DNA from 3 places in the Bacillus sp. URHA0034 genome. Region 3 is predicted to be linked to each of the others. Evidence: riboswitches for the same ligand, from Rfam matches in the RefSeq annotation. Region 3 holds a riboswitch; each other region holds the start of a gene.
What was found. Region 3 has a riboswitch for lysine ahead of ACZ9EE_RS23290 (aspartate kinase). Riboswitches for the same ligand answer to the same signal wherever they lie in the genome.

Region 1: another riboswitch for lysine. It lies ahead of dapA (4-hydroxy-tetrahydrodipicolinate synthase); the one in region 3 lies ahead of ACZ9EE_RS23290 (aspartate kinase).
Region 2: another riboswitch for lysine. It lies ahead of ACZ9EE_RS26675 (amino acid permease); the one in region 3 lies ahead of ACZ9EE_RS23290 (aspartate kinase).

What each region holds. Positions count from the first base shown of each region.
Region 1 covers NZ_JBWCDK010000002.1:5,614,886-5,625,374, reverse strand. Annotated here, with positions in the region: gene ACZ9EE_RS29245 (NAD-dependent protein deacylase) at 1-306, opposite strand, end outside; gene ACZ9EE_RS29240 (hypothetical protein) at 463-603, shown strand; gene adhE (bifunctional acetaldehyde-CoA/alcohol dehydrogenase) at 665-3,268, opposite strand; gene ACZ9EE_RS29230 (hypothetical protein) at 3,409-3,636, opposite strand; gene ACZ9EE_RS29225 (CAP domain-containing protein) at 3,929-5,059, shown strand; lysine riboswitch at 5,215-5,393, shown strand; gene dapA (4-hydroxy-tetrahydrodipicolinate synthase) at 5,516-6,403, shown strand; gene ACZ9EE_RS29215 (SDR family oxidoreductase) at 6,485-7,321, shown strand; gene ACZ9EE_RS29210 (aldo/keto reductase) at 7,454-8,236, shown strand; gene ACZ9EE_RS29205 (DUF2243 domain-containing protein) at 8,336-8,833, shown strand; gene ACZ9EE_RS29200 (cytochrome c oxidase assembly protein) at 8,841-9,632, shown strand; gene ACZ9EE_RS29195 (NAD(P)H-hydrate dehydratase) at 10,098-10,489, opposite strand, start outside.
Region 2 covers NZ_JBWCDK010000002.1:5,080,232-5,090,720, forward strand. Annotated here, with positions in the region: gene ACZ9EE_RS26655 (hypothetical protein) at 1-24, opposite strand, end outside; gene asnS (asparagine--tRNA ligase) at 388-1,779, shown strand; gene ACZ9EE_RS26665 (hypothetical protein) at 1,841-2,017, opposite strand; gene ACZ9EE_RS26670 (helix-turn-helix domain-containing protein) at 2,170-2,385, shown strand; gene ACZ9EE_RS26675 (amino acid permease) at 2,462-3,946, opposite strand; lysine riboswitch at 4,102-4,291, opposite strand; gene ACZ9EE_RS26680 (YitT family protein) at 4,498-5,313, shown strand; gene ACZ9EE_RS26685 (PH domain-containing protein) at 5,560-6,174, opposite strand; gene ACZ9EE_RS26690 (DMT family transporter) at 6,406-7,374, shown strand; gene ACZ9EE_RS26695 (YmaF family protein) at 7,543-7,881, shown strand; gene ACZ9EE_RS26700 (erythromycin esterase family protein) at 7,979-9,232, opposite strand; gene ACZ9EE_RS26705 (hypothetical protein) at 10,026-10,169, shown strand; gene ACZ9EE_RS26710 (YitT family protein) at 10,341-10,489, shown strand, end outside.
Region 3 covers NZ_JBWCDK010000002.1:4,441,959-4,452,447, reverse strand. Annotated here, with positions in the region: gene ACZ9EE_RS23330 (HesB/YadR/YfhF family protein) at 1-281, shown strand, start outside; gene ACZ9EE_RS23325 (PAS domain-containing sensor histidine kinase) at 333-2,189, opposite strand; gene gerE (spore germination transcription factor GerE) at 2,447-2,671, opposite strand; gene ACZ9EE_RS23315 (class D sortase) at 2,827-3,414, opposite strand; gene sdhB (succinate dehydrogenase iron-sulfur subunit) at 3,553-4,317, opposite strand; gene sdhA (succinate dehydrogenase flavoprotein subunit) at 4,339-6,090, opposite strand; gene ACZ9EE_RS23300 (succinate dehydrogenase cytochrome b558 subunit) at 6,142-6,753, opposite strand; gene ACZ9EE_RS23295 (YslB family protein) at 7,211-7,636, shown strand; gene ACZ9EE_RS23290 (aspartate kinase) at 7,748-8,968, opposite strand; lysine riboswitch at 9,248-9,425, opposite strand; gene uvrC (excinuclease ABC subunit UvrC) at 9,492-10,489, opposite strand, start outside.

The DNA of each region.
Region 1 (10,489 bases), 1.2 Mb from region 3:
AATATTTTGGGTAATAATAGAACTTACCTTTCCTTCTCTCTCCCACTTAGCCAGGATTTGATGGCCTTTATTTGGAACGGCATCAGGGTGATACAAATTTTCAATCGCAAACTGATAAAATTCCTTTGGTTGTTGATAAAAATAATCAATTGACAGTATGTATTCAGGTGCCAGTTTATAAATCCCTGTCCGCGAACGGAAATCTTTGATTCCCGATTCTGTACTTATACCTGCTCCAGTCAGAACAATAATGTTCTTGGCATCTTTTAGAATCTCGGTGCATGTTTCCATTGTGTTTTTATCCATGTAAAAATTCCCCCTTCTTCTCTTTCATACCTTTACTTGATTAATGTCAACCTAAATGTGGTAAATATTATATGTCCTTAAAGAATTTTTCAACAAATATCTGGGATATTAAACTTATAATGAACCGTTCGAAAAAAACGAAAGGATGGCTGACAAATGATCGAAATTCCAAGAACCCTTTATTGTGAGCAATGCCAAAAAGAAACTGAACACATGGTTCGTGAGGATGCACTCGAAATAGAATATACCTGTACCGTATGTAATAAACATGAGGATATTGTTAAATCATTTTTCTAAGGTGATTTTTCAATAAAAACAAAAAACTCAAACCAAAAGGCTTGAGTTTTTTTGCATTTTATTAAATTCCTTTGTATGCTAGGCGATAGATTTCAGCTAATTCAGTTACCAGCGGAAGCTTAGGATTGGCTGTTGTACACTGATCTTCGAAAGCCCGATCGGATAGTAAGTCAAGCTTACTTTCAAATTCTGCTTGATCAATCCCATTTGCAGCAAGACTCATCGGAACTTCCAATTCTTGAGTTAAGCGAATGATCGCTTGAACCAAGCTTTCTACACCTTCTTCAGTAGTAGCAGCCGGTAAACCTAATGTTCTTGCAATCTCAGCATAGCGCTTGTCAGCTTTAAAGTGATTATACTTAGGGAATGCTGTAAACTTCTTCGGTTTTGTGGCATTATAGCGAATAACATGCGGTAATAGAACAGCATTTGCGCGTCCGTGTGCAATGTGGAACTCCGCTCCCAGCTTATGTGCTAAGCTGTGGTTAATGCCTAAGAATGCGTTCGCAAAGGCCATGCCGGCAATGGTAGATGCGTTATGCACTTTCTCACGGGCTTCTTCATCATGGCCATTTCGATAAGCTCTTGGCAGGTATTCAAATACAAGCTGAATAGCTTTCATCGCTAGACCATCAGTGAAATCATTTGCCATACAAGATACATAAGCTTCAATTGCGTGTGTCAAGACGTCGAGACCAGTATCTGCTGTAATATGTTTTGGAACCGTCATAACAAACTGCGGATCGATAATGGCGACATCAGGTGTTAACTCATAGTCAGCTAAAGGATATTTGATATTTGCTTCTTTATCCGTAATAACAGAGAAAGACGTTACTTCAGAACCGGTACCTGATGTTGTCGGAATTGCAACAAACTGCGCTCTTTGACCTAAATGAGGGTATTTCACAATCCGCTTCCGAATATCTAGGAACTTTTGTTTTAAGCCAAAGAATTCAGCATCAGGATATTCGTAGAACAGCCACATTCCTTTAGCCGCATCCATTGCAGAACCACCCCCAAGGGCAATAATCACATCCGGCTGGAAGTTAGCCATCATTTCGGCGCCTTTCATAACCGTTTCAATGGATGGATCTGGTTCTACATCAGAGAATATTTCACAATGTACATAATCAGCACGCTTACGTAAGTAGTAAAGGACTCTGTCTACATAACCTAATTTCACCATCCCAGGGTCAGTAACAATAAAGGCTTTAGAAATCTTAGGCATTTTTGCTAAATATTGAGTTGAGTTTTTCTCAAAATAGATTTTAGACGGAACCTTGAACCACTGCATATTCACATTCCTTTTAGCTACTTTTTTGATATTAATTAAATGAACTGCACCTACGTTTGTTGAAACAGAGTTGCCGCCATATGTGCCGCAGCCAAGTGTTAATGATGGCATATAAGCATTATAAATATCACCGATCGCACCTTGTGAAGATGGAGCATTAACGATAATTCTTCCTGCCTTCATCCGTAAACCATACTGCTTAATTACGTTTTGATCATTAGTATGAATGACGGCAGAGTGTCCTAAACCGCCAAATTCAAGCATTTCTTCTGCTCTTTTTAAACCTTCGTCTGTTGAATTCACTTTATAGCAAGCTAAAACTGGACTTAATTTTTCCCTAGACAGCGGATATTTAGGACCAACACCCTTCAATTCCGCTATAAGGATTTTTGTGCCTTCCGGAACCGTCACTCCAGCCTTTTCAGCAATTTTATAAGCAGGCATACCGACAATATCAGGATTAACCGCACAGGAATGTTCATTAATGACTAACTTTTCTACCTTTTCTTTTTCTTCTTCATTTAAAAAATAGCAATTGTTAGCGATCATTTCATTCTTTACATCTTTGTAAATTTCTTTATCAATAATAACGGCTTGTTCAGACGCACAAATCATCCCATTATCGAATGTTTTTGATAGAATTAAATCATTTACCGCTTGTTTAAGATTAGCAGTTTTTTCAATGTAGCATGGTACGTTTCCTGGGCCAACCCCTAGAGCTGGTTTACCAGAACTATAAGCGGATTTCACCATTCCCGCACCGCCGGTTGCAAGGATCATAGAAATTTTATTATGATTCATAAGTGCTTGTGTCGCTTCTAATGAAGGTGTTTCAATCCATTGAATACAATTCTCCGGTGCGCCTGATTTAATCGCTGCATCCCTTAATACTTTTGCCGCTTCGCTGCTGCATTTTTGTGCGGATGGATGGAAGGCAAAGATGATTGGATTGCGTGTCTTAATGGAAATGAGTGATTTAAACATGGTAGTTGATGTTGGATTGGTCACTGGTGTTACCCCTGCCACAACACCCACTGGCTCGGCAATTTCAATCATGCCTTCGTGGTCGTTCTCGTTGATAATACCAACTGTTTTGTTATATTTAATATTGTGATAGACATATTCTGTTGCAAACATGTTTTTAATGATTTTATCCTCGTAAACCCCTCTCCCAGTTTCTTCGACCGCTAGTTTTGCTAAAGGCATATGCTGATCAAGACCTGCTAGTGCCATTTGCTTAACAATCTCATCAATCATTTCTTGGTCAAAACCTCTGAATTCCTCTAATGCTTTTAAGCCTTTTTCAACCAAGCCATTAATCATACTGGTTACATCCTGTTTGCCTTTTAACTGCTTTTCTACTACTGCCATGATATTCCCTCCAATTATTATCTATGTGAATAATTTCACATATTGTTATAAAAAAATTAGATTGCGGACTAGCATATATTCCATTATTATACTTGTGAAATGTTTCACAAGTATAAGTAAATGAGAAAGCGAAAATAAATTTATTCACACACAGGATTGCGTGGGATTTTTTCAAATAAAATTTCGGTTATCACTTTGGCGTATTTTTTAACAATGACTACATAATTAACTGTCCAAATATAACTTGGAATCTCTTCATTTTCTTTCATAAACATTGCTTCAAATGGGTCACCCACTAATTCTTCGAAAATTTCTTGGGTATAAGTGTCGGCATCTGTTGAGAAGGTTTGCCATTCACAAATCATCATGTCTTATCACTCCTTGTTTCTTTATGGTTACATCATAACACGAAAAAACGATAATTGTTTGTGAAATATTGAACAAACTTTGAACAATTGGATACTTTTACTAATGTTAGTTCAAAAGCACTAAATAAACGCTTTTTAGCTAGAATCGTAATATTTGGATTGATGAATTTGTAAACGTTTCCAAAAATAAAATTATATTAACATACTGTTTTGTTCTATTTGTTTCTATAAGCATATTACTTATATATTTTAAGAATATTGGTTAAAATTCTAATAGAATGGAGGGAAATCGATGGTTCGTTTTCTAATGATTATTGTTGCTTTATTTTTAATCCACTCATCATGGCCTTTTATAGAAAAACAATTTAATGATACAAACCTTACAAAAGACATTTCTGAAATGAATAAACTAAAGGATGATCCAAACATTACCGGGACCATTCAAACTATTTATAGTGAAATCCAGTCTGCCCTGCAACAGCTTGGAGTACTATTAAATAACCGTCAAGAGAGCCAACAGCCAATCGAATCAAAAAAAGAGTCGAAGATAGAATTAACTACACCAGTACAGCAGGAATTTTCTATTTTTAATATTGAACTTGGCGATAGCCGAGATGATATAATTGAAAACCTAGGTAATCCGCTTCGTTCTACCCTTAATGAATATGGGACCACGTGGAATACCTATCATGATGATTACCACCATTTTTTTATGGTTATGTATGGAGATGATCATAAAGTAGCCGGTCTATATACGAACCAAGCTTTAATAGCCTCTAAGAATGGGATTAAATTAGGGACCCCTAAACAAACAGTTCGCAATTTACTGGGTAAACCGTTAACGACAATTCAAAAAGGGCTCGTTCTATATAAATTATCCGATAAGGAAGACTATGATGTTTTCTTGCGTGATAATGACTATATCACCATTTTTTATGATAAGCATCAAGGAGATACAGTTACTGCCGTCCAATTGATTAGCAAAAATCTAGAAAATAAGAAACTTACTCTCTATCCAAAAGCAAGTTCGCAATTAAAAGAGGGCTTTGAGTATCAATTATTTGATTTAACCAACGCCGCCCGGGTCCAGCACCAGCTTCCCACCCTTACATGGGATCAACATGTTCAAGCGACCGCCCGCAAGCATAGTACAGATATGGCCGTGAATCATTATTTTGATCACACCAATCTCAAGGGCCAATCACCGTTTGACCGGATGGCTGCAGATCATATCGTGTTTCATTTAGCCGGAGAAAACCTGGCATATGGGCAGTTTAGCAGTATTTTTGCCCATGAAGGCTTAATGAATTCACTCGGGCATCGGGAAAATATTTTACGTCAAGGATACACGTATCTAGGTGTTGGCGTCGCCTTTAATAATGAATCGCAACCCTACTATACAGAAAATTTCTATGCAAAATAAAAGCGCGGGGACGGTTCTCTTGCTCTCTTTGAAGCAAGAGAACCGTCCCTCTGCTTCCACTTTCAAGAAAATGACAAATTATTTTTCTTGAATAAATCAAAATAATTTGATATATTACTAATAATTACATATTTTCTTACTTCAATACCTTTTGAAGTGAGGATAGAGGCGCAAAGACCATCAGTACGCTATATGAGGATAATGAGGTCCTATGAAAATGGTGGAAAGGGGAATTTGCCGAAGCGGATAGGATCTCATTGGTCTTGAAGCTGGTTCTGTGTTGAATAAGCACAGAATTGTCATATAGGAAACTATATGGAGGGCTATCTCACGCATAGGAACTTTATTTTGATGTTTCTACAGCAGCAGCGACCCCTCGTTGCTGCTGTTTTGCGTTGACATCAGAATGGCCTTACCCCTCTAATTTATTAATCAAATTACAAAGGGTGAGATAAAATGGATTTTGGCCAAGTATTAACCGCAATGGTTACACCATTTGATCAGAATGGTGATGTAGACTTTAACGCCGCAAGACTGTTAGTAAACTATTTAATTGAAAATGGCACAGAAGCCTTAGTAGTATCCGGTACAACCGGTGAGTCTCCTACTCTAACAACAGAAGAAAAAGTAGCCTTATTTAAATTAGTGGTCGAGGAATCAGCCGGCCGGGTTCCGGTTATAGCGGGTACGGGCTCCAACAACACAAGGGCTTCGATTCAATTAACGAAGCTTGCTGCTGAAGCCGGTGTAGATGGTATTTTACTAGTTGTCCCTTATTACAACAAACCATCACAAGAAGGAATCTATCAACATTTTAAAGCGATTGCCGAATCAACTGTTTTACCGGTTATGCTGTATAATATCCCTGGACGCTGTGGTGTTAACATGTCTGTCGATAGCGTCGTTCGTCTCTCCAATATTCACAATATTGTAGCTGTGAAAGAAGCAAGCGGCAGCTTAGATGCAATGGCAGAAATCATCAGTAAGACGCCTGATCATTTCTCCCTTTATAGTGGCGATGATGGGTTAACTCTTCCAGTATTATCCATTGGCGGAACAGGAGTAGTTTCTGTTGCTTCGCACATTATTGGAAACGAAATGCAGGACATGGTGAGGAAATTTAAAAATGGACAGCTTGAGGAAGCTGCAGCTGCACATCGTAAACTCCTCCCACTGATGAAGGGCTTATTTGCAGCACCAAACCCAACACCAGTGAAAGCCGCTCTAAATATGACCGGCATCCGAGTTGGTGATGTACGCTTGCCTTTGGTGCCATTAACGGACGAAGAAAAATTAACATTAGAGAAGCTGCTCCCAGCTGACAAACATGTAAGTGTAAGTTAAAACCCAAGGGCTGCCTTTTAAGGGCAGCCTGTTTTTGTGGAATTCCCCTACAAATCTGTCCTCTTTGAAAGGAGAATCGGAATGGATCGAAAGACAGCAATTGTAACGGGTTCGTCGAGCGGTTTTGGTTTACTGTGCGTAATTGAATTGGCCTTGAAGGGTTTTACGGTGATTGCAACAATGAGAGATACGAACAAAGCAAAGGCTTTAATCGAAGTTGCCAAAGAAAAGCAAGTGGAGGGATATATTCACGTTACATCTTTGGATGTTACTTCAAGTGACTCGATCCGTCAGTTTAAAGTATTCCTTGAAAACTATTCTCACATTGATGTGTTGGTGAACAACGCTGGTGTTGCCATCGGCGGTTTTAGTGAAGAACTGTCATTAGAAGATTATCGGCGTCAATTTGAAACCAACTTTTTTGGAGTAATTGCCATGACCAATGCCGTTCTGCCCATCATGAGAGCTAAAAAACAAGGCAGAATTATTAATATGAGCAGTATCAGCGGAAGAATTGGTTTTCCTGGTTTATCCGCTTATAGCGCCTCCAAACATGCACTAGAAGGCTACAGCGAAAGCTTAAGGCTTGAAGTACGTCCCTTTGGGATTGATGTATCTTTAATCGAACCTGGTTCATACCAAACGAACATTTGGACGAGCGTTGATCAACTCGAAAACAACCAAAATTCGCCTTATACCTTTTATATGGAGAGCCTCTTAAAGGAAATTAATAATGGCAAGGCTGATTATGGCGACCCAAGTGATGTCGCTAAACTAGCTGCCCAGATTGCCTGCACGACTGGAACGCCTGACCTTCGTTATCCAATCGGCAAGGGCGTGAAGACAAATCTATTTCTTAAAAAGACACTGCCGTGGAAGCTTCTTGAATCCGCCATATTAAAGCGGCTTAAGCCATGATGTGTTATGGTTGAATTCGTTTGGTTGATTCTTCCATGTTGAGGGTACTATACTATGTATTGTATGACTGAAAAGGAGGAGAAGAGATTGACTAGCTTACAATCCAGTACAACGCTACATAATGGGGTAAAGATGCCATGGTTTGGTCTTGGTGTCTACAAAGTACCCGAGGGTGAAGTGGCCCTTGAATCCGTAAAAATGGCTATTAAAGCAGGCTACAGAAGCATTGATACTGCCGCCCTTTATGAAAATGAAGAAAGTGTCGGAAAAGCCATTAAAGAATCAGGGGTTTCCCGTGAGGAACTGTTTATTACCACAAAAGTATGGAATAGTGACCAGCGCAATGATTCAGTTGAAGAAGCATTTGACACAAGCTTACGAAAACTTGGCCTTGACTATGTAGATTTATATTTAATCCATTGGCCAGTAAAGGAAAAATATAAAGACACTTGGAAGGTCCTTGAGAAGTTATATAAAGAAAAGCGTGTTCGTGCGATTGGAGTCAGTAATTTTAACATCCACCACTTAGAAGATTTGATGTCAGTCGCGGAAATTAAGCCAATGGTGAACCAGGTGGAGTTACATCCGCTTCATTCACAGCCGGAACTGCGAAGCTATTGCAAACAACAACAGATTCAAATTGAGGCTTGGGCACCACTAGGCCAAGGCAGACTACTTGACAATCCTGTGTTACAAGAGATTGCTTCGGCCCACCACAAATCAATCGCACAAGTGATTTTACGCTGGGATATTCAGAATGAAATCGTAACAATCCCAAAATCGATTCGTGAAAGCCGTATTAAAGAGAATGCCAATATCTTTGATTTCACCTTATCAGAGAGCGATATGGAAAAAATTAATGCACTTAATGAGAATCAACGCTTTGGTGCTGATCCGGATAATTTTAATTTTTAGGTATGATGAGACTGTCCTTTAGGACGGTCTTTTATTTTTTGGTTGATTAATGATCCTTTATTAAGGGTAAAGTGAATGGTGAATAATTAATGTATGTAGGTGAAGAGTTTGATTCATTCTAGAAGCAGTAAAGATCTTTCCACTCATCTGAAGAAAAATCTCTGGTCAGGGGTGTTTTTTGGGATTGGCCTCGTTGCTTTTATGGACGAGACGGTCTTTCATCAAATCCTTCATTGGCATCATTTTTACGATAAAGCCACAACAGCGGTTGGTTTGGTTTCCGATGGATTTTTCCATGCGTTTAGTTGGTTTTTAACGGTAGGCGGGTTATTTATGATTGCAGATGTACGGCGCAGGAAGGTTTGGCAGCCTAAAAAATGGACAGCTGGTGTACTTCTTGGCGCCGGTGGGTTTCAATTATATGATGGATTAATTCAGCATAAACTGATGCGGCTCCATCAGATTCGCTACGATGTGAACCTCTTACCCTATGATATGGTTTGGCATATCACGTCTGTTTTGATGCTGCTTATTGGCATCGTCCTTTTTATTCGTTCTTCTAAAAGAACGGGAGCTGTTTCAGATCATGTTCAATAGCCAGCAGATGGTGCATAGCCATGGGTCCTCGATTTCTGATTTTATTGTTATACTGCCGTTTATATTTGCCCTGGTGATTTATCTGCGTGCAGTGGTTAAGAATGCCCTTTCCGGGAAAAAGTGGCCAATTTACCGAGTGTTTATGTGGCTAATGGGCGTTTTCTGTGCTCTTTTTGCCGTTACGGGACCAATCGCAGCACACGCCCATCACCATTTTACGGCACATATGCTTGGACATTTGCTGCTCGGCATGTTGGCACCGCTTCTTATGGTATTGGCGGCACCAATGACACTGATTCTAAGAACTATTAATGTGAGGCTGGCTCGCCGTTTATCACTGATTTTAAGAAGTAAACTCCTCCGTTTTGCTAGCAGCCCGATTATTGCCTCTGTGTTGAATATTGGTGGACTTTGGCTGCTGTATAGCAGCACTCTATATCGAGACATGCAGAATAATGCTCCGTTGCACGTGGTGATGCATATCCATATATTTCTCGCGGGATATTTGTTTACTTCTTCGATGATTTATATGGATCCAACCCCTCACCGAACCAGCTTCTTGTATCGTGCGATTGTGTTTGCGACCGCTTTTTCAGGTCATGGAATATTAGCCAAATATATTTATGCTCACCCGCCTGCAGGAGTCCCTGGGGAACAGGCAAAAGCAGCTGGAATGCTTATGTATTATGGCGGTGATGTTGTTGATCTTGTTTTAATTATTATATTTTGCTATCAGTGGTATAAGTCTGCGCGGCCAGTTAGGGCTGTGAATCCATCCTACGGTCGTTTCATGAAGTAGGTCTCATTGATTGTCTCAATCAAAAATTCTCACTCCCGGGCAATGACAGACCCTTTCATTGACCGTCCCAACCAATAATTCTCACTCACGGGCAATGACGAGTCATTTCATTGACCATCTCGACCAAAAATTCTCACTCACGGGCAATGACGCACCGTTTCTTTGACCGTCCCAACCAATTAATCCCATTTACGGGCAATGACGAGTCATTTCATTGACCATCTCGACCAAAAATTCTCACTCACGGGCAATGACGCACCGTTTCTTTGACCGTCCCAACCAATTAATCCCATTTACGGGCAATGACGAGTCATTTCATTGACCGTCTCGACCAAAAATTCTCACTCACGGGCAATCACCGACCGGTTCATTGACCATCCCAACCAATAAATCTCACTCACGGGCAATCACCGACCGTTTCTTTGACCGTGAGGATCATATCTACTTTTATTGACATGTTCCATTTTAATTCATCAATACCCGCAACTGCTCCCTAATCCCATCAATCAAATCCAACGGACCTACACCATAACTAGAAAGCATCACAGCCTTCTCTTCCCCTGCCCTGGCATGCAGATAACTCGCAGCAACCATCGACTCAACAGGAGAAGCACCCTGCGCTAAAAACGAAGCAATCATCCCCGTCAACACATCCCCGCTCCCGCCCTTGCCGAGCGCATCATTACCGTGCGGATTAATAAACACATCTCCATCTGGTGTAGCAGTAACCGGCCTATGTCCTTTTAAAAGCAAATATACGCCGTAATCTTTAGCAAAAGTCTTCGCAATTCCTATCCGATCTTCTTCCACCTCTTTTACCGTCGTATTTAACAACCACGCCATCTCGCCAGGATGCG
Region 2 (10,489 bases), 640 kb from region 3:
GGCAATACAGGTGACCTTGTCCACAAACTTTCCCCCAATCAAGAATTCATTTTTTTATTAATTCGACTATATTGTAACGGATTCCTGCTAATTCTAAGTTAGTTTTCAGAAAAACAAAATAATATTTGCCGAAAGATATGGGACTTGAACGATAGGGGGAGAATACCTAAAAAATACGACAAATGATTCTTTATTATCGAATAATTTGTTGAATATTGCTTATAGGACATGGTATTTTGTATAATATTGAAGGGATAAAGAAAAATGATGATAGTCAGAATTCTACCTTTCATCCCTTAGGATGAAAGGTTTTTATTATTATATCGGGAAAAACAATAGTTCTGGCTATTATCATAACCTTTTACATAGGATTTAGGAGGAAGAAGAATGAAACAGGTCTTAATTAAGGATTTGTACAGAAATACGGAAAGTTATATTGAACAGAAGGTTCAATTATCTGGATGGATCCGGACGATCCGGGACTCCAAAACCTTTGGGTTCATTGAATTAAATGATGGAAGCTTTTTTAAAGGGGTTCAGATTGTTTTTGACGAGCAATTAGAAAACTTTAAGGAGATTGCCAAGCTTCCAATTAGCTCTTCCATTAGAGTAGAGGGAGACTTTATTTATACACCTCAAGCAAAGCAGCCCTTCGAAATTAAAGCGACGGAAATTTCCATTGAAGGCACATCTAATGTTGATTATCCGCTGCAGAAGAAAAGGCATTCCTTCGAATATTTAAGAACAATCGCACATTTACGACCAAGAACGAATACGTTCAATGCTATTTTCCGGGTAAGATCGTTAGCATCTTATGCGATTCATAAATTTTTCCAAGATAAAGGATTTGTTTATGTACATTCACCAATTATCACTGGCAGTGATACGGAGGGTGCTGGCGAAATGTTCCGTGTCACCACGTTGGATATGGACAATCTTCCAAAAACGGAAGATGGCAAAACAGATGTTACGAAGGACTTTTTTAATAAAGAAACAAATCTTACTGTTAGCGGTCAGCTTTCTGCCGAGGCATTCGCGTTGGCATTTAGAAATGTTTATACCTTTGGACCAACCTTTAGAGCGGAAAATTCAAATACAGCAAGACATGCGGCTGAGTTTTGGATGATTGAACCTGAGCTTGCTTTTGCTGAGCTCCCGGATATCATGGATTTAGCGGAAGAAATGGTGAAATATGTCATTGGTTATGTATTGGAACAAGCTCCAGAAGAAATGAACTTTTTTAACAGCTTTGTAGAAAAAGGATTGTTGGATCGTTTGAATCTGGCTCATACAGCAAACTTTGGACGAGTAACGTATACAGAAGCAATTGAGTTATTGAAGGACTCAAGTGAAACATTTGCTTATCCGGTTGAATGGGGGCTTGACTTGCAAACGGAACATGAACGCTACCTGTGTGAGAAAGTTTTTAAACGGCCTGTATTTGTTACGGATTATCCAAAAGAGATTAAAGCATTCTATATGCGTTTAAATGAAGATAACAAAACGGTTGCCGCAACGGATTTACTTGTACCAGGAATCGGCGAATTAATCGGTGGCAGTCAGCGTGAAGAACGTGAGGATATCCTAGCCGGAAAAATCAAAGAGCTTGGGATGAGCGAGGAAGATTATTGGTGGTATCTTGAATTAAGGAAATATGGCGGAACAAAACACTCAGGTTATGGCCTAGGTTTTGAAAGGTTAATCATGTACTTAACGGGTATGGCTAATATACGGGACGTTATTCCATTCCCAAGAACAACAGGTAATGCTGAATTTTAATGATATAAAAAAGAAGATTCATTTCATGAAATGGATCTTCTTTTTGTTATTCAGCTTTAGTTTATGAATCTTCTTGCAGTTCTTCTTCAAAATAAAATGTACTGGGATGTTCTTTAACGATATACGAGTATCTTTTCATGTTTTTCACATATTGCCATTTAGAAATGGTGACAACCTCACCTGTTTCTATGATATTTACGGTTTGACCATCATTGAAACGGTTATTCGAACTTTTCATTTCAACACCCCTCTACCTTAAGTATATCACAAAAATGCCACTTCTGCCTGGTTACATATAGGATATGGAAATAACAATAAGAATAACCGGAGCCGTTCTCCTTTCCATTATAAGCTAACTATGGTATGCTTTACAAAAGCGAGGTGTCATTTTTGACCAATTATAAAGCAAAAAGAAGTAACCTCAAGGAGTTATTATCCAAAAACGGTATGACTCTAGATAATTTAGAAAGTAATACAAACATTCCAAGGAGCCAGTTAGATAACTACATATCTAAAAAGGTAATGACTCTAAATTCGGCAATGACCATTTCAAAAGAATTAAATTGTCAAATTGAAGATTTGTATGTCTGGGAATCAGAAAAGTAATAAAAGGTCATGATTTATAAAAGCAGCAACCAAAAAACAGACTCCATGAAGAGTCTGTTTTTTTTGTTGAAAAAAGTTATACTTCTAAATCACATTTTTCTAGAGGAATGACCTTAGTCTTTTTCGTGAATTTGTAACCAAGCCATAAAATGAAGAATAATGGCAAGCCGATATAGGACACTAATACACTTTTCCAATCAATATGGTCGCCCATAAAAGCTGAGTAGTTTTGCCCTAAGACAACAAAAGCACAAACCGCAAAGGCAAAAATCGGTCCGAACGGGAAGAATCTTGATTTATAAGGCAACAGATTTAGATCTTTTCCTTGAGCAACAAATGCTCTGCGAAAACGATAATGACAGATAGCGATTCCAAGCCAAGCAATAAACCCTGACATACCAGATGCGTTTAATAGCCATACATAAACGGTACCATCTCCAAAGAAAGAGGCCAGAAAGGCAAGTGTTCCGACTAACGTTGTCACGATTAAAGCATTAAACGGAACGCCATTTTTATTAAGCTTACCTAAGAATTTAGGAGCTTTACCTTGTCGTGCTAGATCCCAAAGCATTCGTGTGGATGCATACATTCCAGAGTTACCTGCTGACAATACAGCTGTTAAGATTACCGCGTTCATAACAGAAGCAGCGAATGCAATACCTGCTTTTTGGAAAACAAGTGTAAATGGGCTGACAGAAACGTCACCACTAGCCAAATTCCCATTTGTATACGGAATAAGAAGACCAATGACTAAAATTGCCAGAACATAAAATAAAAGGATACGCCAAAATACGGATTTAACTGCACGTGGTATTGATTTACTAGGATCATCGGTTTCGCCCGCGGCAACTCCTAATAGTTCAGTCCCTTGGAAAGAGAAACCTGCCGCCATAAAGATACCAAGCATTGCCATAAAACCGCCGTGGAAAGGAGCATCACCGACTGAAAAGTTTTTAAAGCCAATTGCATGATCGCCCATGATACCGAAAATCATCAAAGTACCTGTAATAATAAAAATAATAACTGTAACTACTTTAACTAGAGAGAACCAATACTCAGCTTCGCCAAATCCTTTTACAGAAAGATAGTTTAATAGGAACATAATGATTAAGAAAATAGCGCTCCAGACAAATGAAGGAGTATGAGGGAACCAAAATTTCATAATCATGGTGACAGCAGCTAATTCTGCTGCAATGGTAATCGCCCAGTTATACCAGTAATTCCAACCGAGGGCAAACCCAAGCGATGGGTCAACAAATTTTGTTGCATATGTGCTAAAGCTTCCGGCGACGGGCATGTATGCGCCCATTTCCGCTAAGCTTTGCATTAGGAAATAAACCATAACTCCAATGACAAGATAGGAAACAATGGCTCCACCAGGTCCGGCTGAGTGAATCGCACCACCGCTCGCAAGGAATAACCCAGTTCCAATTGTTCCACCGAGAGAAATCATCGTCAAATGACGAGATTTTAGGCTTCGTTTTAATTCATTTGAATCCTTTTTGGATGTATGTCTGCCTGTGTTAATATCTTCTAATGGTCTTGCTGTTTGCCGTTGCATAATAAGACTCCTTTGCTTTGTTATATAGTGCTGCTAACTTTGCACAAGTACCTGAATGGTCAGCCTGCGCTCACTAGTTCGAGAAGGAGTTTTGGAATAAAAAAATGCCATCGAAGCAGAATCGATGGCATTGTGAATACCCCGCATCATACCTTCCGAAAGATAGCTCAACACGTTTGCTTGGTAGGTTCAAACGTGACAGTTCTGTTCCTATTCGAAAACAGACCCAGCATGCTTTTACAGAGAACAAAGCACACTTCGGCAGTTTTTCCTTTCAAACGGAGTCAAGGATGTCTCTACATCTCATCTGTTTTACTAATAAAAACCGCGACCTCTACCTCACCGGTTTTGATGAGGATTTTACTATTCAATTAATATACTACTAAAGTATCATTAATCTCTTTAATATGTCAATGCGTTATTAAAAATCAATTAAATCCAGAATAGACAGATTATTTTTTCTATTGGAAAAAAACTATTAAGTTTACTTTGATTTAGAGAATCAGTATCATTTAAAAAAAAGAAAAAATTGGGATGCAGGAGGATTTGCCATGCAGATTATTGGAGTAATTGCCGGTTCCCTCATCGTAGTGGTGGCATTTAACCTTTTATTAATTCCTCACGCTGTATTAAGCAGCGGATTAAGCGGAATATCGATGATCTTAGGGATGATTACCCCATTAAATACGGGTTTGGCAAACTTTTTATTGAATTTACCACTCATCATTATTGGTTATAAGATGATTGGGAAAAAATTCATCATGAATACGATCGTTTCCGTGGTTATCATTTCTGTAGGCCTTTACCTAGTTCCTGTTTTTCCAATTGCGAAGGATTCCATTCTTTCATCCATTTTTGGAGGGATCTTAACAGGGCTTGGAGTAGGGATTGTCTTTCGTTCATCAGGCTCCACTGGCGGTTTTGACATTATTGGAATGATCGTGTCGCGAAAAAAGGATTTTCCAATAGGGGTATTACTTTCGGGTATGAACGCTGTTGTTATTGTGATAAGTGGGTTTCTATTTAATTGGGACGCAGCACTTAATACATTAGTATCTATTTATTTAACCGGAAAAGTAGTGGATGCTATTTATACGGACCATGCCAAATTAACGTTGATGATCATTACAGATAAGGGTCAAGAGTTGCGGGAACATTTACTAACCAACCTATATAGAGGTCTTACCATTATGGATGGGATTGGTGCATACTCCAATGATAAACGAAACATAATAATAACCGTTATTACTCGTTATGAATTGAATGAAGTGAAGAATCTAATTGTTGAAGTGGACCCATGTGCTTTCGTCAATATCACCGAAACCATTGAAGTAATGGGGCTGTTTCACAGACAACACCCATCATAATGAGGGGCTTACCTCTTCGACGCTTAAGCTGAGAAGGATAATAAAAAGGCTTGCACTATACAGAAGTGCAAGCCTTTTTATTGCCTTCTATAGATCTCTCCGATTCTTTGCCAACCTTACCAGTGTATTTATTACTTCTTCTAGGTCCTTACCTGTGAACTCAACACGTTTACCACTTGAAGACGTCATAATCGAATAGAAGTAAAAAAATATTCCCTCAAGTCTGGAATGCTTGAGGGGATTTCCTTAGTTATTAATATATTTTTCAAACACGAATCCAAAATCTTTTACGCAATACTGTTTTTTGCTGTCCTCAAGCCATTGAAAGGCTGCTTGGTTTAGCATCTTGAACTGTACTACTAAATTGCTGTCTGGACTTGTGACACGGCCTAGTGTCGTGGAAGCAACGTCAAGGCTTTGTTTCGCAAATTGAAGGCTGACTTCATTTTCATGGGAAATCTCAGAAATTTTGATTAATGCTTTATATAAGTCTTTTACTTCCTCAAGATGTTTTTTGTGTACATCAATTGAGAATGGGGCAGAGCCAATTTTGAATTTAATCTCAACATCGAGATCAACAGTACCGGCTGTTTCAAGCATGACATCCGAAATTCGGTTGGTGGCATAACTATAGCGGTGCAGCATCCGTTTTTTGCTCGTTGCACTGGTGCCATCAAGATGGATTAGGGCGTTATTTGTAAAACAATATTCATCTGATTTAGATTTGATTAAAAAATAAATTTTCTCATTGTCTTCATGCATGACATAATCGTCTGCATCCACTTTATCATAATTATCCGGGGTAATGACGGATCCTACATCGCTCAATCCTAAAATATCAGAAGCAACTTTTCCAAACATCTTATCAACCTCACTTTATAATTTCTATCTAAGCTATGTACGAACTAGGGATAAATAAAGTTTCATGCGTTAGCTCTATTTTTAAACGACAGAACAGAACATTTTATGCAGGACAGGAAAGCTTATGCATGAATTTTCATATGATATGTTAACATAAAATTCAGAAATCTGATATACTAATACAAATCAAATGAGTGTTGATTTCCCTTGATTATGAAAGGAAAGTGAAGAATGCGACCCATCATATTAGGCATATTTGCCGCTTTCTTTTTTGCGATTACTTTTATCCTTAATAGATCGATGGAACTTGCCGGTGGAAGTTGGATCTGGAGTGCATCATTAAGGTATTTTTTTATGGTTCCGTTTCTCGTTCTAATCGTAATCGGCAGAAAGAACTTTAAACCACTGCTTCTTGAAATGAAAAAGCAGCCTGGTAGTTGGTTATTATGGAGTACTGTTGGTTTTGGCTTCTTTTATGCACCAATTTGCTTTTCAGCGGCTTATGCTCCTGGATGGTTAATTGCTGCAACTTGGCAGATCACCATTATCTCTGGCTCAATGCTTGCACCACTTTTTTACGAAACGGTCATGACAGAGAGAGGGCCAGTACAATTAAGAGGAAGAATTCCCTTTAAGGGTTTAGGGATGTCTCTGATTATTTTACTAGGAATTATTCTAATGCAGTTGGAACAATCGAATCACTTATCAATAGTGGGGGTTTCTTTAGGAGTTTTACCCGTTATGGTTGCCTCTTTTGCCTATCCATTGGGTAACCGCAAAATGATGGATGTATGCGGAGGCCGTCTGGATGTTTTCCAACGAGTATTAGGTATGACACTAGCCAGCCTGCCTTTTTGGATCGTATTATCTATTTATGGATTCATTCAAGCGGGTCCCCCGAGTCTTGGGCAGACTACTCAATCTGGACTGGTTGCTATTTCATCCGGAGTTATTGCTACGGTCCTCTTCTTTCAAGCCACTGATTTAGTAAGAGGAGACATGCAGAAGCTCGCGGCTGTTGAGGCGACCCAATCGATGGAGGTTTTGTTTGCCGTAATGGGAGAATTGCTGCTCTTAAACTCGGCGATCCCTTCTGCTTTATCTTGGAGCGGCATGGTATTAGTCATGATTGGTATGGTACTGCACAGCCATTTTGCAAATAAAATGGTAAAAAGAAAAATTCATAATGTAAGTGTTTAAAAGAAGATCCTTATCAATCGATGGTTGATAAGGATTTTCCAATTTTCGCTTTAGTTTCGGAATATACTTTTAAGAGGGGACCCCAAAATTTTGAGCGCTTAGTTTGACTTTTTTTATTCGTAGTTGCATATAGTTATAACATTAATGTTACATTATGGGGTGATTACGATTAGAAATATAGGTAAGGATGACTTTGTCCAAGGATTTGTTCCACATCATAATCATGGTTCGGTTGACTACACAGGGGTAAGCTCAGGGCATGTCCATCAGTGTTTGGATGTCACATCACCGGCAATTCCAACTCAAGACGGAGGGCACATTCATTATACGGAAGGATATGTTGTCTTTGAAGATGGACACACACATCACTATCGTGCCTACTCCGGTCCTGCTATACCTGTAGGGAATGGAATGCATGTACATTATTATGATTTTTATACTACCGAAGACAATGGCCATAGTCATCATGTAAAAGGTGTGGATCAGCCAGCACCCGGATCTAAGTAATCAGGAAGGAAAACCAATCTTTTTTAGAGATTGGTTTTTTATGTTATAACCGTTTTAATTTCATCGATTGAAAGTTGAACTTTATAGAAAACGGGTGCTACACAAATACGCGCTCCAATACTAATGGATGTAATGCATTTGTTCGATCTACAAAAATAAATCCATCATATCGTTGCCCCATGTTTGATGGTACATAATTTCCAAAATGTTCGTATTCTGGATGATACACTACTCCAATAGCCCTATGACCAATCGTTTCTGAAAATTCTTTGCGGTTTTGCTCGTTAAAAATAAGAAACTTATTCATTGGTCCTGCCTGATGCATGAAATATTCCCAACTACCGGTTTGAGCAGGCGGAACTTTCATTACCTCCAAATTTACTCCCCATTCGGTTGAAGCAATTACGGAACCTGTATAGGTGCCAAATCCGACGATAAATACCTCGTCTTCTCCATATTGTTCGCGAACAAGCTGTCCGACGTTTACCATTCCTTCATCCTTCATATCAGTGGCCCGTGCATCCCCAACATGGGTGTTATGTTCCCAGATAATGACCTTTGCCTCATTGCCGTAAAATTTAACAATCGCACGTAAAGCATCCACCATGTGCCGATCACGAATATTCCAGGATTCATTATCACTCTTAACCATTGTTCGGTAGTATTCTTCTGCATGTGCTGTAACAAGAGCATTTACTTCCATATTGAGACTGCTTTCTTGATTGTCTTCAAACTTCCATTTATTTTTTCGAATTGTAGAAAGGAGGTCGAGGGCCTCTTTTAAACAGTCTTCAGATAAGTATCCGGCAGAAACTGCATAGGATTCGTTATTTCGATTATGAGGCTCAAAACAAGCAAAGGCCTTCTTGGCTATCTCAAGTTCAGGAGAATTAATTTTTTCTAAAAAATTTACAATCTCATCCAGGCTCTCCCATAGGCTGTATACATCCAAACCGTAAAAACCGACTTTTTCTGCCCGATTCGTTTTTTGATTAAAGTCCTTTAACCACTCAATTAACCCTATTATTTCTTGATTGGCCCACATCCAAGTAGGCCACCGATTAAAGTCCTCTAGTACTTCCCGGGCCTCCTGTTGAGACGAGGAAAAGCCTTTAATATAGCGATTAATTGATTGACAGGCTGGCCAATCACCTTCCACTGCAATAAAGGAAAAACCTTTTTCTTGGATTAATCGCTTGGTTAGTTCAGCCCGAATCGTATAAAACTCCGATGTTCCATGGGATGATTCTCCAAGCAGGACATATTTAGCATCACCAATCGCATCGAGTAACGGATCAAGGTCGTCGATAGAATGAAAAGGTTTTGCGTATTTTTTTAGGGATCCTATCATCTGCTCTATCCTTTCCTTTTAATTATTTTGCTCTATTTGATAAGGTTCCCTTATGATTTTGATACTAACCTGGCGTAAAACTTCCAAAAATTCACATATTCGTCACAAGTTTTCTGTTTATTCGTATAATTCCGTGATATACTATGAGTGTAAAAGATAATAAAAGTAACAACTTAGGAGGCTCAACCATACGTGTTCGTTCCGTTATGTGAACGACAGGTAGTTAGGTTATTCCGATAAAATCGTTTGGCAGGATGGAGCGATACAAGGCTAGTTAAGGTAGGAATAAATCCAAAATAAACACCTTTCATAGTTGATTTCTTAGATTTTATAGGATTCCTATCAAAGGATGAAGTTAAGGATTTATAGGTTAGTACCTAGTTAAACGATTTTTTTAACAAGGTATTCATAACTGAAGCCAAACCATTAGTTGTATTGCCAAGATGCTGAATCCAAATGGGGAAAGAGTCTAAGGTGGTATCAAAACCGAAAATAATTTTTGTTTCTTTTAGGAATTTGAATTCCATTAAACCCATGTGAATTAATTCCTTCAACGGAACAAACACACATCTGCTGAGTTTTTAAATTTTCCCTTTAACTTAAATAACTAAATGGAAATAATCATTTAAAAATCATTGGCTGGTGTCATGGTTGGGTCTCCTAAGCTGTTAATTTTAAAAGTGAGTTGCTTCATAACGAAGTAGCTTTTTTTATGGTCAGAAAGTCCCGTGAAAATTCAAGTATAGTTCGTAAAAAATCAGGGAAAATAATCCTTGTAAGGGAGTTGAATAATATGAATAAGAAAAAAGATCCAAACATAGCCCCAGGTATGGATGACCAAGAAGAACTAAATGCAAGTGCAACGGAAAAGGAAGTAGAAGATGGGGAATACACCAGTGTGACCACCCTCTCCTACGATGAAGTCAACCCAAGTTGATTTAATTACTGCCTTGAAAGAAGGCAGTTTCTTTTTGTTTAAAAAAAGTAAGCATTTAAATATAATTAGCAGTTAATTTTCATTATACTATTAGTAAGAGACTAAATTGAAAGGGGAAAGATAATGTCAGGTACACAAGAACTTACTTTAATTGATCAGCAAGAAGCCATTATGGCTAAGATTGAACACAAAGGTTTAACCAAGAAAAAAATCCTCCAACGAATTCTATTAATTACACTTGGGGCTATTCTAATGGGTGTAGGGTTGGAAATCTTTCTTGTCCCTAATAAGGTAATTGATGGAGGGATTACGGGAATTTC
Region 3 (10,489 bases):
GTAATACAGCGATCCAATGGTTTAGGGAAGAAGTCGATTTAAAAAATGGAGATAAAGTTAGATTTTATGTGAAAATTTACGGAAGCAGTCCTGTTCAGGAAGGGTTTTCTCTTGCGTTTACCGTGGATAATGAGCCCATCGACATCGCGGTTAAAACTGAAAAAGAAGGGCTGACCTTTTTTATTGAAGGCTCTGATCTATGGTTCTTTAATGGTCATGATTTACATGTCGATTACAATAAACAAATTGATGAATTAGAATTTAGGTATATCCCCTCATAATAAAAACCGGCATTGTAAACACGATGCCGGTTTTTTTATTCTAAGTATTCTTTAATGAAGCCTTTTACTTGCAATGGGCAGTATCACTTCTATTAAGGTCCCCTGCTCATCGCTCCAAATATTAAAGGTCCCGCCATGATTTTCGATGATTTGTTTAGAAATCATCACTCCAAGACCCGTACCATCTTCTTTGGTGGTGAAAAAAGGTTCTCCCACACGTTTTAATATTTCTTGTGACATACCCTTTCCATTGTCCTGAAAATAGACCTTTACCATATTTAATCCGTACTGTTTCACCTCAATGGTAATGAGCCCGCCCTCTGGCATCGCTTCTATTGCATTTTTTAAAATGTTGATAAACACCTGCTTTAACTGATTCCGATCACAATAAATGGTTAAGTTATGATAATTGTAGTGGGTTTCGATTTGAATCCCATTAATGATAGCCTGTGTATCAATTAACGTCTTAACATTTTCCAGCAGAGTGATGAGATCAACGGCTTCAAATTTTAATTCATGTGGTTTCGCTAGGACGAGAAGCTCACTTAGGATCAGCTCAATTCTGTCCATTTCAGACTGGATGATTTCAAAGTAAGGCTTATTCCGATCCTCTTCTGACTCCATTAACTGCAGAAAACCTTTAATGGCAGTGAGAGGATTTCGTACTTCATGAGCAATTCCCGCGGCCAGTTGTCCTGCTACATTCAATTTCTCTGAATTTAAAAGGAGTTCATGGGTTTTTTTCCGTTCGGTGATATCCCGGATTATTATATGCCTCGCCCGGTTATTCTGATAAATGGTTGGAATTCCCTTAACTTCAGCTACAAATTGAGAGCCGTCTAAGCGCAGGAATTTATACTCGATGAATTCCGTCACATTACCCGACGTCTCGATTTGTTGACGCTCCTTGGAAATCTCATGATAGTCAGGATGAATGATATCAGCCATTGATTTATTGAGAATATCTTTTTTATCTGATGCCCCAAATAATTTGGCACCAGTTTCATTGATAAAGAGAATCTCGTCATCTTTTGCGATAATTACCGCATCCGGTGAATACTCAACTAGATCTCGATAGGTTTCTTCCCGTCTTTTCGCTTCTTCTTCCACCTTTTTACGTTCTGTTATGTCTCTAATAACACTTACAATCTCTAAAACATGCAGAGTGTCATGGGCGATGATCGGTTTACAAAGCGATTCCACCCACATATAGTCACCGTTATTTTTTCGGACACGGTAGTTGTCTCGCCCATTTTCTTGACCTTCCAGTACCTTTTTTCGGTTTTGAAAGGCACTTTCGACATCATCAGGATGGACAAAAGACATAATATTTTGGTTCAACACTTCGTTTGGATCATAACCGAGAATATATTCACAGGAAGGAGAAACATAGACAACTTCTCCTTGTAAATTCGTACTAATAATAACATCAACGATATTATCGGTTAAAACACGCTGCATTTCTTCTACTTTTCTTATTTCTTCCTTTTTTCTTTTTAACTCCGTTATGTCTTTCCCGACTGCGCTAACCCCAACGATTTGGTCATCTTCACAAATTGGGATAAAGGTTATATTTAAATCAAGAATTTGTCCAATTTTTGTAATGATTTTGGTATCAAAGTTTGGAAAACGGCCTAATACCGCATTACTAAAATGATGGAACACTTTATTTATATGGTCGATTGGAAATAGAAATTGAAGTTTTAACTCGTCCGCTTCCGCATGTGAATAACCTGTTAATTGTAGGAATGCCGGATTCGATTGAACAACATGCCCTTCAATATCCAATACAAAAATACTATCCTCGTTGTATGAAAATAGCGTCTCATATCTGCTGTGATTGTTTTTCAAAAATTTTAATAAAAGCATTCTCTTTTCACTTTTAATCGCTTCAACAGGACTGTTCATCTATCTCTTTCCGTTCCTTTCTCCCCTAATAGTACCAAATAATGATCACTCTAATTTTCATTGTAAGTTTTACTGATAAAACTTTCAATAGATTTCTACTATTTTCCATTAACTTATGTTACCTTCTAAACTAGTCAAAGAATGAAGAAATGACATGAGTTTGCAGGAGAAAATAGCGTAGGAAGATCTGCTTTTACTTTTCTAAAAAAACATTTTACTAAGAATGAACGGCCCCCGAAAATGGAGGCCGGTCATCATTAAAGTTCTAGCTCTCCCATACGAAGGAGCTCTACAACAGCTTGTGAACGCCCTTTGACACCAAGCTTTTGCATGGCATTTGAAATGTGATTCCTAACTGTTTTTTCGCTTATAAATAATTCACCAGCGATTTCTTTCGTTGTTTTGTCTTGTACTAATAGTTCGAATACTTCTCTTTCCCGTTTGGTGAGTAATGGCTTGTGATTATAATCATTCTCCTTCAAGTATTGTAACCCTCCTTGCCTTCGCCAGTAATGTATCGTGGGATGGGTATATATTTAGTCACGATATCTTATGTAAACGATACAAATGGAGTGACTATAATTCACTGAAAGGAGTGGGTTTTTATTAAAAAAATCACAAATTTATTCCAACTTTTTTATTCTTTGTTTAGTTTTGCATAAATTATATATCTTTTTGGTGCATTTCCAACATAATGAAACGGATAACAAGTTGTCAGGATTAATTCCTCCTGCTGTTTTTGTAAGGTAATAATGCTTGTATCGTTTGCCTTAACAATTTTAGTACGGGTGATTTCGTATGAATAATTCCCATATGGCATCTGGATTGTTAGCTGGTTACCTATTTTTAGCTCACCTAATTTACGAAAAACCGTATCCCGATGACCGGACAAAACGATTTGCCCCTTATCCCCTGGAAAATAAGAGCCCTTATAGTGGCCTACCCCCTTTTCAAGATCATCAGGGTCTGTCCCTTCCACGATGGCCAATTCAGCTTTAATTTTTGGAATCTTTAAAATGCCAACCGTATCTCCTGTAGCGGGTGGTGTACTAGTGTCTATTTTCTTCTTATCCGCAGCAGGCGGCTGTTTCTGGCTAATGATTTCCTTTGCCTGCTGAAGCGCCGTAGTTGATTTTACTTTTGTATGGGTATATTGCCAAACACCAACGCCCGATAGAATAAGCCCCATTACAATTAGAAAAAAGGGAAATTTTGTTTTCACCATGAATACCTCCCTTTTAATAGGTCATTTGTTTCAGTATATCAAAAAGTGACAAAAACGGACTAATGAAACTTTTGCCTATTCAAAAGAAAAACCTTCTTTCCTACACAGAAAGAAGGTTTTGTGATGCATATATAACTTTTAGTTACCACTGTCGCTTCCAAAAAAGTTTCTAAATGCTTGCATTGTGGCAGCACGGTTAACCGCTGCAATGGAAGTTGTAATTGGAATCCCTTTTGGACATGCTTGTACACAGTTTTGAGAGTTACCGCAGCCCTGCATACCGCCATCCTCCATGAAAGCATTTATACGTTCTGCCGCGTTCATTTCACCTGTTGGATGGGCGTTGAATAAGCGAACCTGGTTAAATACTGCTGGTCCCATGAAGTTTGTTTTACTATTCACATTTGGACACGCCTCTAGACAAACACCGCAGGTCATACATTTAGAAAGCTCATAAGCCCACTGACGTTTTCTTTCCGGCATCCGTGGTCCAGGTCCTAAATCGTACGTTCCATCAATTGGAATCCATGCTTTTACCTTTTTCAAGGAATCAAACATTCTGCTCCGATCAACTGAAAGGTCACGAACAATAGGGAATGTTTTCATTGGTGCTAGGCGAATCGGCTGCTCTAATTGATCAACCAAAGCCGAACAAGATTGACGAGGCTTCCCGTTAATAACCATTGAACATGCACCGCAAACCTCTTCAAGGCAGTTCATTTCCCAAGTGACTGGAGTAGTCGTTTTCCCTTGTGCATTTACTGGATTTTTACGTATTTCCATCAATGCCGAAATAACGTTCATATTCGGACGGTATGGAATTTCGAATGTCTCCTCATAAGGAGCAGCATCTGGGCTATCTTGACGAGTAATGATAAAAGTTACCTTTTTATTTTCAGACAATGTTCCCTACTCCCCCTTCTATTAATGTTTTGTTGTGTAATCGCGCTTCCTTGGCTTAATTAACGAAACGTCGATCTCTTCGTAATGGAAAGCTGGAGCAGTTTTAGCATCAACGAATTTAGCCATTGTCGTTTTCATAAATTCCTCATCATTCCGCTCAGGGAAATCAGGTTTATAATGTGCCCCACGGCTCTCATTCCGGTTATAAGCACCGATCGTAATAACACGGGCCAATTGCAGCATGTTCTGTAATTGTCTTGTGAAAGCTGCCCCTTGGTTGCTCCATTTCGAAGTATCATTGATATTAATGTGTTGATAACGCTCCAATAGTTCTTGAATCTTTTCATCTGTTTTTAACAGCTTGTCATTATAACGGACAACAGTTACGTTATCTGTCATCCATTCGCCAAGCTCTTTATGAAGAACATAGGCATTTTCCGTACCATCTAAAGACATGATATTATTCCATTTTTCTTCCTGTTCTTGCACATGACGATCAAATACAGTTGAAGATATGGCATCCGAACTCTTTTCAAGTCCTTCGATATATTTAACCACATTAGGTCCTGCTACCATTCCGCCGTATACTGCTGATAACAAGGAGTTTGCTCCAAGACGGTTTGCACCGTGCTGTGAATAGTCACACTCACCGGCAGCAAATAAACCTTTGATGCTTGTCATTTGGTCATAATCAACCCATAGTCCGCCCATTGAATAGTGAACAGCAGGGAAAATTTTCATTGGGACTTTACGCGGATTATCGCCCATGAACTTTTCATAAATCTCAATAATGCCTCCAAGTTTTACGTCCAACTCATGTGGATCCTTGTGAGAAAGATCAAGGAATACCATGTTTTCACCGTTAATACCAAGCTTTTGACGAACACATACATCAAAGATTTCGCGTGTTGCAATATCACGTGGTACAAGGTTTCCGTAAGCAGGATATTTTTCCTCCAAGAAGTACCATGGTTTTCCGTCTTTATAGGTCCAAATACGACCGCCTTCACCGCGGGCAGATTCACTCATCAAACGAAGCTTATCATCACCAGGAATTGCCGTTGGATGGATTTGAATCATTTCACCGTTTGCATAGTAGGCGCCTTGCTGATAAACGATTGATGCAGCTGAACCTGTGTTAATAACGGAGTTGGTTGACTTACCAAAAATAATCCCAGGGCCTCCAGTTGCCATGATTACAGCATCTGCAGCAAAGGATTTAATTTCCATTGTTTTTAAGTTTTGGCAGACAACCCCACGGCATACTTGTTCATCATCGAGGACCGCACCAAGGAATTCCCAGCCTTCATATTTCGTTACTAATCCATCCACTTCATGGCGGCGAACCTGCTCATCAAGTGCATAGAGAAGCTGCTGTCCTGTTGTTGCTCCAGCAAACGCTGTCCGGTGATGCTGAGTTCCCCCAAAACGGCGGAAATCTAGTAAACCTTCAGGTGTACGGTTAAACATAACACCCATCCGGTCAAATAGATTAATAATACCAGGTGCTGCATCACACATCGCCTTAACCGGAGGCTGATTCGCTAAGAAATCTCCACCATAAATGGTATCGTCAAAGTGAATCCACGGGGAATCCCCTTCCCCTTTTGTATTTACCGCTCCATTAATACCACCTTGGGCACAAACAGAGTGAGAACGTTTAACCGGAACTAGAGAAAAAAGCTCTACCGGTGTTCCTGATTCTGCCACTTTGATCGTAGCCATTAGGCCTGCAAGACCGCCGCCGACTACAATCACTTTACCTTTACCCATTTGTGACTCACTCCTTCTAATCCAAATACAATTTTTTCCGACTACAATTTATTAAGAAATAAAAGCTATTAAAGTTTGAATGCTAATAAATGAGAGAATCACGAACACACCGATCGTCACATATGTCGTAATACGTTGTGAACGTGGTGATACGGTAATTCCCCAGCTTACTAAAAATGACCATAAACCATTGGCAAAGTGGAAAATAGCTGAGAGAATTCCTATTAAATAGAAAGCAAACATAAATGGTGATGATAGAATATCATGCATCATATCATAGTTTATTTCAGTCCCAAATGCAGCCGCCACACGTGTTTGCCATACATGCCATGCAATAAAGATTAAAGTTATAACGCCTGTAATACGCTGCAGCATGTACATCCAGTTTCTGAAAGTACCAAATCTATTAAGATTACTACTTGCGGTAAAAGCAATATAAAGTCCATAGATTGCATGATATAACAATGGTAAATAGATTAGGACTGTTTCTAAGACAATCTTGAAAGGAAGATTCCCCATGAAACCTGCTGCCTTATTAAAAGATTCAGGTCCTCCTGTAACAAAATGGTTGACGACAAGATGCTGCGTTACAAATAATCCAATCGGAATAACTCCTAGCAATGAGTGCAATCTTCGATTAACAAACTCTCGATTACCCGCCATTATTTTACCCCCCTTTTAGTTTTCAAAAAATGTTTTTTACTGTTTCCTTTTTTATATTTTGCTACAAATGTATAATTGTCGCCACTGTGACAATTATGTGACATGTTCATTTTACTCCCATCATTTAAGAGCGTCAAGAAAACGGATACAGATTCTTTAGTAAAAATATAAAATTTTTAAAATATATTGATATTATACTAGACATGTCTCTTGTTAGAGTTTCCAAGCTATATATATGTATTAACCCCAATCTTTTCAATCATTTTCCAACATCTAACTGGTAGAAATTTTCAACTATAGGAAATAATAATTATGATGAGAAATAGGATTAAATATTGCACGATAATTAATTTAATCTTAATAAAACTGATAATGAAATCCGTTTTAAATTGTATATAATAGAATGATAGGAAAGAGGGGAAACATAGTGAAAGAAAGTACTGTCGTCGATGTAAGTATGACCACTTCAGAACCGCGTACCATATCGATCTTCGGATATGAATTAATCAGGGAAATCCTTCTGCCTGAGATTCTTGGTAAGGATGCACCAGAAATATTATATTGGGCAGGTAAACGGCTGGCCCGGAAGTATCCATTAGCTGATTTTGATCAAGTTATTGATTTTTTCAATCATGCTTCATGGGGTCAGTTGGAAATTAAAAAAGAAAACAAAAATGAACTTGAGATTGAACTGTTTAGTCCCTTGATTGTCTCAAGAGTAAAATCAAAGGCCGAACATTTCTTCCAGCTTGAAGCAGGCTTCCTCGCCCAGCAAATGGAACTTCAAAATGGAGTTATCGCCGAAGCCTTCGAGCACCCAGTCAAAAAATCAAACAAAGTGCAATTTACCGTCAAATGGGACATAAAAGACTCCCTAAAGTAATCTCAGTCCTACCAAGTAAATACTATGGCAATGTTATCAACGGTGTCAGGTTCCCTTTCGGTGCCTGACACCATTTTTACTTCCATTACTTCTTTTACTATTTTTACTATCTTATTGTTGTTTGCCTAGCTCGAATGCTGTGTGCAGGGCGTCGACTGCTTTTAACATATTTTTTTCTTCTACTACCGCAGAAACTTTAATTTCGGAAGTGCTGACCATTTTGATTTGAATGTCGTTCTCAGCAAGAACCTTAAACATTTTCGCTGCCACACCTGGATTGGAAATCATTCCTGAACCTACAATGGATACTTTAGCTAATTTATTTTCTGCATCCAACTGTTCATAACCAAGTTCAGTTTTATTATCTTCCAGTACCTTTAGTGTTTCTAATAGGTCATTTGTTTGGATTGAGAATGATAGATTAGCTGTACCGCCTTCAGTTGTGCTTTGAATAATAATATCTACGTTGAGATGATTTTGGGCTAGAGTTGTGAAAATAGTTGACAGACTTGTAATCGAGTTAGTTAAACCCAATACGCTAACTCTTGTAATTTCGTCCTCAAATGCCACTCCGCGTACCACTAAATTCTGTTCCATTGTTGCTTCCTCCTCGATTACTGTTCCTTCTTCTTTCTCCATGCTTGATCTAACAACAAGCTGTACTTTATAATTTTTAGCAAATTCTACTGCTCTCGGATGAAGCACACCTGCACCTAAATTGGCTAACTCGAGCATTTCATCATATGAAACTGATAATAGTTTTCGCGCATCTTTTATATATCTTGGATCGGTCGTAAACACTCCGGTTACATCTGTATAAATATCACACTTATCCGCTTTTAGTGCTGCTGCTAAAGCGACTGCGGTTGTATCTGATCCACCGCGGCCTAACGTTGTAATTTCTCCATCCTCAGTTATTCCCTGGAAGCCCGCAACAATGACAACCTTTCCAGATGAAACCTGAGCTTGAATAGCCTTTGTATCGATTTTCGCAATTCGGGCATTTCCATGTACAGGTTCAGTAACAATTCCTGCCTGCCAGCCTGTAAAGGATACGGCGTCCAGACCTTGTTGTTGTAACGCCATGGAAAGTAATGCAATCGTAACCTGCTCGCCTGTAGACAAAAGCATATCCATTTCACGCTTGCTAGGCTCCTTCGTTATATCCTTTGCCAAGCTTACAAGCTGGTCAGTTGACTTTCCCATCGCAGAAACGACAACAACAACATCATTGCCCCGCTCTTTCTCCTCTTTTACACATGCTGCAACATTTAAAATTCTTTCCACACTTCCAACGGAAGTGCCGCCAAATTTTTGTACAACTAAACCCATCTTTTTCCCCTACTTTCCATTTTGCTGTAACTAGTATGCTAGTAAATTAGAAAAGCGCAAGCGCCTTGGTCAGCCCCGACAAGCATAAGACGAGCCGGCCGAAAGGTTGCTTTTTAACCTTTTGGACGGATTGGCTTATGACCATCGAGGGGCTAGGCGCTGGAGCTAGACAATTCTCAAAGTCAAAAACTTTTATACTTTCGTATAAATTAAAAAAAGCAATGAGAAGGGTATCTCATTGCTTTTTGAACACGAACATAAAAATTCCTGTACAAATAACGTTAAGATAGCTCTCCAAGACATCGTCTTGACAATTCTGGATTTCTTCAATACAGAACCAGCAAAAAAAGGATATGAGTCCCTCTCTACTTCGGCGAACCTTCCCTTTCATGATCCTTCATCGAAGCTCATCCTTCTCAGAACCATTACTATTGAATTTCGCACCTCTACCTTCACTTTAGTACGATAAAGTGACTGATTAAATTTTCACCATTATAGCATGTTAAATTTTATATGACAATAATTATTGACGAAGTTTTTCGATTAATTCCTCTGCGACATTGGTTGGAATACCAAGGGCAGTAAATTCCTCTAGACTGGCTTCCTTCATCTTTTTCACAGAACCAAACTGTTTTAGCAATAATTTCTTACGTTTTTCACCAATTCCTGGAATATCGTCGAGTAATGATTGAAAGGCACTTTTCCCGCGAATTTGCCGGTGAAAGGTAATCGCAAAACGGTGGACTTCATCCTGAATCCGCTGCAGCAAATAAAACTCCTGGCTATTCCTCGCTAACGGCACAATTTGGAGCGGATTTCCATAAAGAAGCTGCGAAGTGCGGTGCTTCTCATCCTTCACAAGACCTGCCAACGGGACATCTAAGCCAAGCTCATTTTCTAGAACATCCCTAACTGCCTCAACATGTCCTTTCCCACCATCGATAATAATTAAATCAGGCAGCGGGAGATTTTCTTTCAGGGCTCTCGAATATCGTCTTCTTGTGACTTCCCGCATCGATTCATAATCATCAGGGCCTTTTACCGATTTAATTTTATATTTTCGATATTCCCGTTTGTTTGCTTTTCCATCTGTAAAAACAACCATCGCTGATACGGGGTCCGTCCCTTGAATATTTGAGTTATCAAATGACTCAATTCGGTAAGGGGTATAAATCCCTAGAAGTTCTCCTAGATTTTCAACCGCTTTAATCGTTCTTTCCTCATCTTTTTCAATAAGAGAGAATTTTTCCTTTAAAGCAATGTTGGCATTCTTAATCGCCATTTTAACGAGGTCCTTTTTGGCACCTCTTTGCGGCTGAAGTACCTTTACCTCTAGCAGCTGTTCAGCCAAATGAAGATCAACTTCATCTTGGATTAAAATCTCTTTTGGCTTAAAATGATTGGCCTTTGTATAAAATTGACCAAGGAATGTCAAGATTTCTTCCTCAGGCTCATTATAGATTGGGAACATAGAGACGTCCCGCTCGATCAACTTACCTTGACGGACAAAGAATACTTGAA